Regions from separate parts of the Bradyrhizobium pachyrhizi genome, predicted to be linked through region 2. Evidence: riboswitches for the same ligand, from Rfam matches in the RefSeq annotation. Region 2 holds a riboswitch; the other holds the start of a gene.

Region 1 (5,403 bases), 1.8 Mb from region 2:
ATGTTGGTCTCGACGACGCGATCGACGATTCCGAGCTCGGCGACGCGCGCACGCGTCTTCTCCGAGCGCGCGGTGGTCACGATCTCGCCGACCAGCCCCTGCGCGCGCGCGCCGCGCGCGATCGAGCCGCCGATCAGACCGAAGCCGATCAGCGCGATGTGTTTGAAGAGCGGAGCCGTGGTCACGATGTCACTTTCCGGCCAGGAAGTCGCGCAGCCCCTCGACCACGAGGCGGTTGGCCTCCTCGGTGCCAATGGTCATGCGCAGCGCATGCGGCAGCTTGTAATTGTTGAGTGCGCGCAGCACGAGGCCGCGCCGCGTGAGATAGGTGTCGGCTTCCGCCGCGGTGTTGCCCTTGTCGGTCGGGAAGTGAATGAGCACGAAATTGGCGACGCTCGGCGTCACCTTCAGCCCGAGCTTGCCGATCTCCTCGGTCAGCCAGTTGCGCCATTGTTCGGTGTGGGTCCGCGACATCTGCACATGCGCGGAGTCCTCGATCGCCGCCACCGCCGCCAGCATCGCCGGCGTCGTGACGTTGAACGGACCGCGGATGCGGTTGCAGGCATCGACGATATGCGCCGGGCCGAACATCCAGCCGATCCGCAGCGCGGCAAGGCCGTGGATCTTCGAGAAGGTGTGCGTCACCACCGTGTTGTCGGTGGTCGCGACCAGCTCGATGCCGAGCTCGTAGTCGTTGCGCGAGACATAGTCGGCATAGGCGGCATCGAGCACCAGCAGCACATGCGAGGGCAGCGCGGCGCGCAGCCGCTTGACCTCGTCGAACGGGATATAGGTGCCGGTCGGATTGTTCGGGTTGGCGAGCCACACCAGCTTGGTCTTCGGCGTCACCACCTTGAGGATGGCGTCGACATCGGCGGTGAAGTTGGTCTCGGCCGCGATCACATTCTTGGCGCCGTTCGCCATGGTGGCGATCGGGTAGACCAGGAATCCGTGGGTGGTGGAGATCGCCTCGTCACCGGGCGCGAGATAGGTGTGCGCCAAGAGATTGAGGATCTCGTCGGAGCCGGCGCCGCAGATGATGCGGTCGGGATCGAGGCCGTAGGCGCGGCCGATCGCCTCGCGCAGCACGCGCGAGGTCCCCTCCGGATAGTCCTCGAGATGGTCAGCCGCCGCCTTGTAGGCCGCGATCGCCTTCGGAGACGGACCGAACGGCGTCTCGTTGGCAGACAGCTTGAACACCTTGCGGCCCGGTTCCGGCACCGGGCTCTTGCCGGGCGTGTAGGGCGCAATATCGAGGATGCCGGGGTTCGGCACGGGGCGGGACATCATCAACTCCGAACAGAGCGTTTTCGAGCGAAGTGGATACCGGTTCGCGTGAAGAAAACGCGTCAAAACAAAAGCCTGGACAGACGGCTGGCTCTTACCTCAGGTCCTGGCCGATCCGTTAGGGGGCACCGTATAGCGCGTTGCGTGGCTGCCGACGAGGGCCGACGAGCGGACCGAGGCACCGGCCTTGATCAGGGCGAGCTTGATGGCCTCGAAATCGTGTCCGGTGACCGAGACCAGGAGCGCCGCGCCGTCGAAGGCGGTGTCGGGGACCGCGACGATCTCGGCGAGCGGCGCCAGCGCCCGGGCGACATCGGCGTTCCAGCCGGAGACGCGCACGCTCCAGGTCTGCACTTCGGTGACCATTGCGTCGTCGGCGACCCGCGAGATCACGAACACCGGCAGCGCGGCGGGATGGTCGGCGCGCTCGAGGAACGGCAGCCGTGCGATGATCTTGGGCGCGCCATCGGCCTCGAGCGCATTCCACCACGGCGTGCGGCTCGCGATCGCGGAGACCAGCGCGAGGTCGCCCTTCGACTTCGCCACCGCCTCGACCGCGGCCTGCGCGCTGAAATGCGACACGTAGGGCACCACGAAGCCGAAGTGAAACCGCGCGGAGTCGCGCATGGCCGACTCGCCGACGGAAACATCGGCATGCACGGCGAACGGTGCCTGCACGTAAGTGAAGGTCGAGATAATGACGCGCCAGATGCTCTCGATGGTGTCGAGCGGCAGGATGCCGCGATGACGCCGCACCAGCTCGCGCATCATGCTGGCCTCGCGCGCCGGGCGGAATGCCGAGCCGACTTCCTGGGTCTTCTTGACCTGGATCAGGCGGTCGATGATGTCGCCGCGCGCCATCAACAGGCGGTGAACCTGCTCGTCGATCGCATCGATCTCCTTGCGCAGATCCTGCAGCGAGGGCGGCGACGGGGGTGGGTTGGACATGCTCTCAAACCTTGTCGTCGGGGCGGCCCGTTGCCGCGTCGGACAGGGTCCCTGATTAGGAAAGACGGGCAGCGAAAGCAAAGAGAAACGTCGCAGGCGTGCCTTGCGCATTCGGTTAACCAATCGGCCGTGGACAGGGCTGTCTTGACGGCGGGGGGCGTGGGGACTACGTTCCCTGCGTCCCGTGGTCATTTGAGCCGGCCGGCTTGCAGCCACGTTAAACAACTCGCTAAACAGGCCGGGGACCTTATCAGCTCCCGGCCGAACCTTTGTTCAGGCCGGGTTTTTTATTGGCCTGAGGTCCGTCGAGCCCTCCCGCGCGGAGGTAGGGTCGCCTAGATGAGCAACGTGCGTCCGATACCGAGCCCACAAACCCCGAGCGATGATCGCGCCCATGAGGCCGACCATCCGTCGTCACTGGTGGCGAAGTTCGGGATGGACCAGCCGCTCAAGCTCGATTGCGGCGTCGATCTCGCACCGTTCCAGATCGCCTACCAGACCTATGGCGAGCTCAATGCCGACCGCTCCAACGCGATCCTGGTTTGCCACGCGCTGACCGGCGATCAGCATGTCAACAACATCCATCCCGTCACCGGCAAACCCGGCTGGTGGGAGACCATGGTCGGCGTCGGCCGGCCGATCGATCCCGACAAATACTTCATCATCTGCTCCAATGTGATCGGCGGCTGCATGGGCTCGACCGGCCCTGCGTCGTCGAACCCCGCGACCGGCAAGGTGTGGGGACTCGATTTCCCGATCATCACCATCCCCGACATGGTGCGCGCGCAGGCGATGCTGATCGATCGCCTCGGCATCAATACGCTGTTCTGCGTGGTCGGCGGTTCGATGGGCGGCATGCAGGTGCTGCAATGGACCGCGGCCTATCCGGAGCGCGTGTTCTCGACGCTCGCGATCGCCTGCTCGACGCGCCACTCGGCGCAGAACATCGCGTTCCACGAGCTCGGCCGCCAGGCCGTGATGGCCGATCCGGACTGGCGCGGCGGCCGCTATGTCGACGAGGACACCCATCCGCATCGCGGATTGGCGGTGGCGCGGATGGCCGCGCACATCACCTATCTCTCGGACGCCGCGCTGCATCGCAAGTTCGGGCGCCGCATGCAGGATCGCGAGCTGCCGACCTTCTCGTTCGATGCGGACTTCCAGGTCGAGAGCTATCTGCGCTACCAGGGTTCATCCTTTGTCGAGCGGTTCGATGCCAACTCCTATCTCTATCTGACCCGCGCGATGGACTATTTCGACATCGCCGCCGACCACAACGGCGTGCTGGCGAAGGCGTTCACCGGCATCCAGACGCGGTTCTGCGTGGTGTCGTTCACCAGCGACTGGCTGTTTCCGACCTCGGAATCGCGCGCGCTGGTGCATGCGCTGAACGCGTCGAGCGCGCGGGTGTCGTTCGCCGAGATCGAGACCGACAAGGGGCACGACGCCTTCCTGCTCGACGTGCCCGAATTCCTCGAGATCTCCCGTGCATTCCTGCTGGCCGCAGGCAAGGCGCGCGGACTGAAGGACGGCGGCCAGTCGTGAGCATGCAGCAGACATTGCCCTTGCCGGGCATCGCGCCGGAGCGGACCGGCGGCTATCGCACCGATCATCTGCTGGTCGCCGACATGGTGCGGCCGGGCTCGCGCGTGCTCGATGTCGGCTGCGGCGATGGCGAATTGCTGCAGCTCCTGGAGAGCCGCGGCATCGACGGCCGCGGCATCGAGCTGTCGCGCGAGGGCGTCAATGGCTGCGTCGCCAAGGGGCTCGCCGTGGTGCAGGGCGATGCCGACACCGATCTCGTCAATTATCCGGATGATGCGTTCGACTACGTGATCCTGTCGCAGACCTTGCAGGCGACGCGGCAGCCCAAGGTAGTGCTGGAAAATCTGCTGCGCATCGGCCAGCGCGCCATCGTCTCGTTCCCGAATTTCGGGTTCTGGAGGATGCGGCTGCAGCTCCTGATCGGGGGCCACATGCCGCGCACCGAGAATTTGCCGGCGAGCTGGTACGACACCTCGAACATCCACTTCTGCACCATCAAGGATTTCGTGCAGCTGTGCGAGGAGATCAACGTCAAGATGGAGCGCGCGGTGGCGCTCGATCTCTACGGCCGTCCGGTGCCGCTCAACCTGCCGTGGTGGGTGTGGAACATGTTCGGCGAGCAGGGCGTGTTCCTGCTCAGCCGGGGTGGGGGCAAGTAATCGGTGGGTGGCGCGTCAAACCGGCGCCGCCACCAGCGACCTCGGATCGCGCACCGGCCAGCGGCCGGCCTCGACCAGCGCGATGAAGCGCTCGACCATCTCGTTGAACAGCGCCGGCTCCTCGAGGTTGAGCACGTGACCCGACTTCGGGAAGAAGGAAAGCCCGGCGGCCGGCAGATGCTGTTTCAGGAACATGCTGGGCGCGATGCAATTGTCGTCCTCGTCGCCGCACAGGATCAGCGCCGGCGTCGCGGCGCGCCTGATGGCGTCGGTCATGGTGTAGATCGAGGGCCTGCCGCCCTGGAAGCTGCGCATCGTGTTGGCGGAGCCTCTGGCGTCGTGGCGGGCGAGCGCGGCGTAGAAGTCGGCGTGGCCGCGCGGGTCCTTGACCAGAAACGGGATCCGGCTCGGCGCCTCGCGCGTCACCTTGGCGACCTCGACGGAGCCGATGCTCTCGTATTGCTCGGCATTGGCGCGGCACTGCGCGCGGAAGGCATCGAGATGCTCGAGGCTGGAGCCGGAGCCGACCGCGGCCAGCGTCATCGACAGCGCGCGCTCCGGCGCGTTGAGCGCGACCTGCAGCGACGAATAGGAGCCCATCGAGAGCCCGACGAAATGCGCCTTGGCGATGCCGAGATGGTCGAGCACGGCGAGCGCGTCGGTATAGAAGTGCTGGTAGGTGTAGACGTCGGAGCTCGGTGGCACGTCCGACGGCGTATAACCGCGCGCCGAATAGGCGATGCAGCGGTGGCCGCGCGCGAAATAGCGCATCTGCGGCTCCCAATTGGTGTGATCCGCGGCGAACTCGTGCAGAAAGATGATCGGGGTTCCGCTGCCGGCCTCTTCGAAATGAAGGCGGACATGATCTTTCGTCGTGGCGTAGGGCATTGAAATTCTCCTCTCGTTGGCCGCCTCCAGATTTGCAGTTAATTTTCAAGGCCGCAATGCGGCAGTTCCGGTTCTT
Region 2 (5,403 bases):
CGACATCACCTTCACCAATGTCGAGGTCGGCGCTGACGCTGCGATCGGCGATCCCGAGAACGGCCTGCCCCTGATCGAGCGCGTCGCCGACGAAGCCCGCACCGCGCTGTGCGCGGAAGCGGTCGGCGCGATGGACGAGTCGCTGAAGGAGACGGTCGAGTACATCAAGACCCGCAAGCAGTTCGGCGTTGCGATCGGCTCGTTCCAGAGCCTGCAGCACCGTGCCGCCGACATGTTCGTGGCGCTGGAGCAGGCCCGCAGCATGTCGATGTTCGCCACCATGGCGTCGGACTTCGACGATGCCAAGGAGCGTGCGTCGGCGGTCGCCGCCGCCAAGGTGCAGGTGGGCAAGTCCCTGAAGTTCGTCGGCCAGCAGTCGATCCAGCTTCATGGCGGCATCGGCATGACCATGGAGGCCAAGATCGGCCACTACTTCAAGCGGCTGACCATGATCGAGAACACGCTCGGCGACACCGACTATCACCTCCGTCGCGTCAGCGAGGGCGGCGGGCTGCTGGCGTAAGGTGTCTCCGTCATTCCGGGGCTCGCGAAGCGAGAACCCGGAATCTCGCGCCACAACCTCTGGATTCCCCGATGCGCGATTGCGCATCTGGGGTTCGCGACTGCGTCGCGCCCCGGAATGACGTGCCAATAACAGGGAAACAACAACAATGAAGAACACCCCGTTCGATCTCACCGGCCAGGTTGCGGTCGTCACCGGCTCGAGCCGCGGCATCGGCCGCGCCTCGGCCGAGCTGCTCGCAAAGCTCGGCGCCAAGGTCGTGATCTCCTCGCGCAAGGCGGACGCCTGCCAGGAAGTCGCCGACGGCATCAAAAAGGCGGGCGGCGATGCGCTCGTCATCCCCTGCAACATCGCGCGGCGCAACGAGGTCGAGGCGCTGGTCTCGGGCACGATCAAGCATTACGGCAAGATCGACATCCTGGTCTGCAACGCCGCGGTGAACCCGTATTACGGCCCGCTGCTCGACATCACGGACGAGGCGTTCGACAAGATCATGGGCTCGAACGTCAAGAGCAACATCTGGCTGTCCGCGCTGGCGATCCCGCAGATGGCCGAGCGCGGCAAAGGCTCGGTCGTGATCATCTCCTCGATCGGCGGCCTGCGCGGCTCGACCGTGATCGGTGCCTACGGCATCTCCAAGGCGGCCGACTTCGCGCTGTGTCGCAGCCTCGCTGGCGAATGGGGCCCGAAGGGCGTGCGCGTCAACTGCGTGGCGCCGGGCCTGGTGAAGACCGATTTCGCCCGCGCGCTGTGGGAGGACCCGGACAATCTGAAGCGCCGCACCGCATCGACGCCGCTCCGCCGCATCGGCGAGCCCGACGAGATCGCCGGCGCCGTGGCCTATCTCGCCTCCGATGCCTCGACCTTCATGACCGGCCAGACCATCGTGGTCGACGGCGGCGTCACCACGGCGGCGACGTAAGGTCAATCGCTCTAAAGCATGATCCGGAAAAGTGCGAAGCGGTTTTCCGAAAAGATCATGCTCAAACAAAGAGCTAAGGCGCGATGACGATTCAACCTAATCTCATCGCGCTTTAAGAGATAGCGCGCAATCGTCCCACGATCTCGTCATGCCCGGCCTCGTGCCGGGCATCCACGTCTTTGGCGGTCGCTGCGAGCAAGACGTGGATGGCCGGGACAAGCCCGGCCACGACGACGCCGAAAGAACGGCGCACGCCGCCCGCGAGAGGCGTTTGCCTCAAACCTGCTCCAGCGCGCGCTCGAAGTCCTCGATCAGGTCGTCGGGATGCTCCAGCCCGGCCGAGAAGCGAATGAAGCCTTCGCTGATACCGAGTTCGGCGCGGGCCTCCGGTGCCAGGCGCTGATGCGTCGTGGTCGCGGGATGCGTGACCAGGCTCTTGGCATCGCCGAGATTGTTGGAGATGCGCGAGATCTTCAGCGCGTTGAGGCAGCGGAAGGCGCCGGCCTTGCCGTCCTTCACCTCGAAGCCCACCAGCGTCGAGCCGGCACCCATCTGCTTCTTCACCGTCGCTGCCTGCGGATGATCGGGGCGGCCCGGATAGACCAGCCGCGTGACCTTCGGATGCTTGGCCAGCGCCTCGGCGATCTTCGCCGCGTTCTCGGTCTGGGCGCGAACGCGGACGCCGAGCGTCTCCAGCCCCTTCAGCAGCACCCAGGCGTTGAACGGCGACAGCGATGGCCCGGTCTGGCGCATGAAATTGTGGATGTGCTCGGCGATGAAGGCCTCCGACGACAGGATGACGCCGCCGAGGCAGCGGCCCTGGCCGTCGATATGCTTGGTCGCGGAATAGACCACGACGTCGGCGCCGAGCGACAGCGGGCTCTGCCAGATCGGCGTCGCGAACACATTGTCGACGATCAGCCGGGCGCCGCCGCTATGCGCGATCTTGGCGATCGCGCCGATGTCGAGCACGTCGAGCGTCGGATTGGTCGGGCTCTCCAGGAAGAAGGTCTTAGTGTTCGGCCGCAATGCGCGCTGCCACTGGTCGAGGTCGAGGCCGTCGACCAGGGTCGTCTCGATGCCGTAGCGCGGCAACAGGTCCTGCACCACGTAGAGGCAGGAGCCGAACAGGGCCTTCGAGGCCACCACATGATCGCCGGCCTTCAGCGGCGCGAGGATCGCGGTGGTCACCGCGGCCATGCCGGTCGCGGTCGAGCGCGCGGCTTCCGCGCCCTCGAGCTCGATCATGCGGCGCTCGAACATCGCGATGGTGGGGTTGGAATAGCGCGAATAGATGAAGCCGGGATCCTGGCCCTTGAAGCGCGCCTCGCATTGCTCGGCGGTGTCGTAGACGTAGCCCTGGGTGAGAAACAGCCCTTCCGACGTCTCCCCGAACTGCGAGCGCAGCGTGCCGCCATGGACGAGGCGGGTTTCGGGACGAAAGCGGGCCGTGGTTTCAGATTCAGACATGTGACCTCCGAGGTGGCCATTTCCTCTGGAGAATGGCCACAAAAAAACCGGCCTGGAGCAAGCTCCACAAGCCGGGATCACACTGTCCCCGGCCTGTTTAGCGACTTATTTAACGTGGCTGCAAGCCGGCCGGCTCAAATCACCACGGGATAAGTGCAGCTGATATTCCCTCGCGCCCTTTCCGTCAAGACGGTCATCGGATAACCCGTAAAAGCCCATATTTTGGGGCTTGATGGCCGCCTGGAGTATGATTTTTGGGCCATCTCGAGGGATCGCCGAGGGACCGCATCGTGTCGTTCACGCTGGAAGACGAATCCAACGGAATCCTGCCCGACCGCATGATCGCGGAGATGGCGGAGGCCGGCCTCATTCTGCCCGCCTATGACTTCGTCGAGAGCCAGATCCAGCCGGCCAGCCTCGATCTGCGCCTCGGCGACATCGCCTACCGGGTCCGCGCCAGCTTCCTGCCGGGCCCCGATGCCACCGTCGCCGAGCGGATCGACGAGCTGAAGCTGCACGAGATCGATCTGTCCGACGGCGCGGTGCTGGAGACCAACTGCGTCTACATCGTGCCGCTGCTGGAGAGCCTGGCGCTGCCGCCGGAGATCGTGGCCGCGGCCAACCCGAAGAGCTCGACCGGACGGCTCGACGTCTTCACCCGCGTGATCGCCGACGGCACCCGCCGCTTCGACATGATTGGCGCCGGCTATCACGGCCCGCTCTACGCCGAGATCAGCCCGAAGACGTTTCCCGTGCTGCTGCGCGAGGGGTCGCGGCTCAGCCAGGTCCGCTTCCGGATCGGCGAGGCGACGTTGACCGCCGACGAGCTCGATGCGCTGCATGCCGCCGAGCGGCTGGTCGATATCGACGATGCCGATCTCACCCATGGCGTTGCGCTTTCCGTCGATCTCTCCGGCGAGAGCTCGGGGGGCTTCGTCGGCTATCGCGCCAAGCGCCATACCGGCGTGGTCGATGTCGATCGCCGCGGCGGCTATGCGGTCGACGATTTCTGGGAACCGATCAAGGCGCGGCCCGACGGCAGTCTCATCCTCGATCCCGGCGAGTTCTACATCCTGGCTTCGAAAGAGGCGGTGCAGGTGCCGCCGGACTACGCCGCGGAGATGGTGCCGTTCGACCCGCTGGTCGGCGAATTCCGCGTCCACTATGCCGGCTTCTTCGATCCCGGCTTCGGCTATGCCGGCGCCGGCGGCAAGGGCGCGCGCGCCGTGCTGGAGGTGCGCTCGCGCGAGGTGCCGTTCATCCTCGAGCATGGCCAGATCGTCGGCCGTCTCGTCTATGAGCGGATGCTGGAGCGTCCCGATGCGCTCTACGGCCAGCGCATCGGCTCGAACTATCAGGCGCAGGGCCTGAAGCTCTCCAAGCATTTTCGCGTGTAGCGGAATTCCTCCGCCGCTGTCATTCCCCGCGAAAGCGGGGAATCCAGTACGCCGCGGCTTCTCCATCGATAACGACTGTCTCTGGAATACTGGATCGCCCGATCGAGTCGGGCGATGACACCGAATATGTGTCTAGTTGCGTCGCGTCTATGCCGATGACACACTTCCAGAAGCTCTCCAAGGATTTCGGGTGCAATTCCGTTTCGCGCGCGTGTTCCGTAGCCCGGATGAAGCATAGCGAAATCCGGGACGCTGCATACGCGCATTGAGCTGCCCCGGATTGCGCTTCGCTCCATCCGGGCTACGATTGCGCATGCGAGCTCGCCTCGCCAACAACAGCCAGGGAGCGAACATGACCGCAGGCGAAAGCGCACAGGAAGCGCAATGGCGGAAGTGGCGCGGCGTCGCCGATCTCTATCATGCCTTCTTCACCGGGCTGATCCTCACCGTGGTCACGCGGCGCGGCACGACTGACGCCGCGGAGTTCGTCTTCCGCGTGTTTCGCCGCCAGCAGCAGGAGCGCTTCCTGCCCGGCTTGAAGAAGCTCGGCCTCGACGGCCTGCCGCCGGCGGTCGCGGCCGCGCAGTATCATTACCTCTCCAACTGGATCGGCGGCGTGCATGTCGAATACATGTACGAGACCGACCGCAAGGCCTGGATTCGCTATCCGCCGCCGCGCTGGATCTGGAAGGGCACGGCGATCTGCGGCGTGCCCGGCGAGGTCTCGCGCGCGATGCTGCGCGGCTGGCACGCCAACAACGGCGTCGCGCTCGGGCATTTGCGGCTCGGCTTCGTCTGCACCAAGCAGAGCGTCGACGGGCAGGACGGGCTTGAGGGCTATTATTGCGAATACGATCATCCGCTCGAGCTCGATCAGCGCCTGGTGTTCGCGCGCCATCTCGAGGCGCCGCCGTTCGATCCCGGGACCGCGCCGGCGCTGCCGGTGGACAGCTGGCCGAAGCCGCGGCTGGAAAAGGCCTATCGCAACTACGCGATGGAATATGTGAAGACGGCCGCGCCGGTCATCGTGCAGGTGTTCGGCCCGGAGGATGCGAGCTATCTGCTGCATCTCACCGGCAAGCTGATCGGCA

What was found. Region 2 has a riboswitch for S-adenosylmethionine ahead of QA639_RS39270 (O-succinylhomoserine sulfhydrylase). Riboswitches for the same ligand answer to the same signal wherever they lie in the genome.
Region 1: it holds a riboswitch for S-adenosylmethionine, as region 2 does, so the genes downstream of both, metX (homoserine O-acetyltransferase MetX) here and QA639_RS39270 (O-succinylhomoserine sulfhydrylase) in region 2, are expected to answer to the same signal.

What each region holds. Positions count from the first base shown of each region.
Region 1 is NZ_CP121667.1:1,230,114-1,235,516, forward strand. It holds gene QA639_RS05515 (prephenate/arogenate dehydrogenase family protein) at 1-185, opposite strand, end outside; gene hisC (histidinol-phosphate transaminase) at 190-1,287, opposite strand; gene QA639_RS05525 (chorismate mutase) at 1,387-2,235, opposite strand; SAM riboswitch at 2,410-2,489, shown strand; gene metX (homoserine O-acetyltransferase MetX) at 2,575-3,780, shown strand; gene metW (methionine biosynthesis protein MetW) at 3,777-4,439, shown strand; gene QA639_RS05540 (alpha/beta fold hydrolase) at 4,455-5,327, opposite strand.
Region 2 is NZ_CP121667.1:8,302,501-8,307,903, reverse strand. It holds gene pimD (pimeloyl-CoA dehydrogenase small subunit) at 1-523, shown strand, start outside; gene QA639_RS39275 (SDR family NAD(P)-dependent oxidoreductase) at 672-1,445, shown strand; gene QA639_RS39270 (O-succinylhomoserine sulfhydrylase) at 1,722-2,915, opposite strand; SAM riboswitch at 2,992-3,071, opposite strand; gene QA639_RS39265 (2'-deoxycytidine 5'-triphosphate deaminase) at 3,254-4,312, shown strand; gene QA639_RS39260 (hypothetical protein) at 4,665-5,403, shown strand, end outside.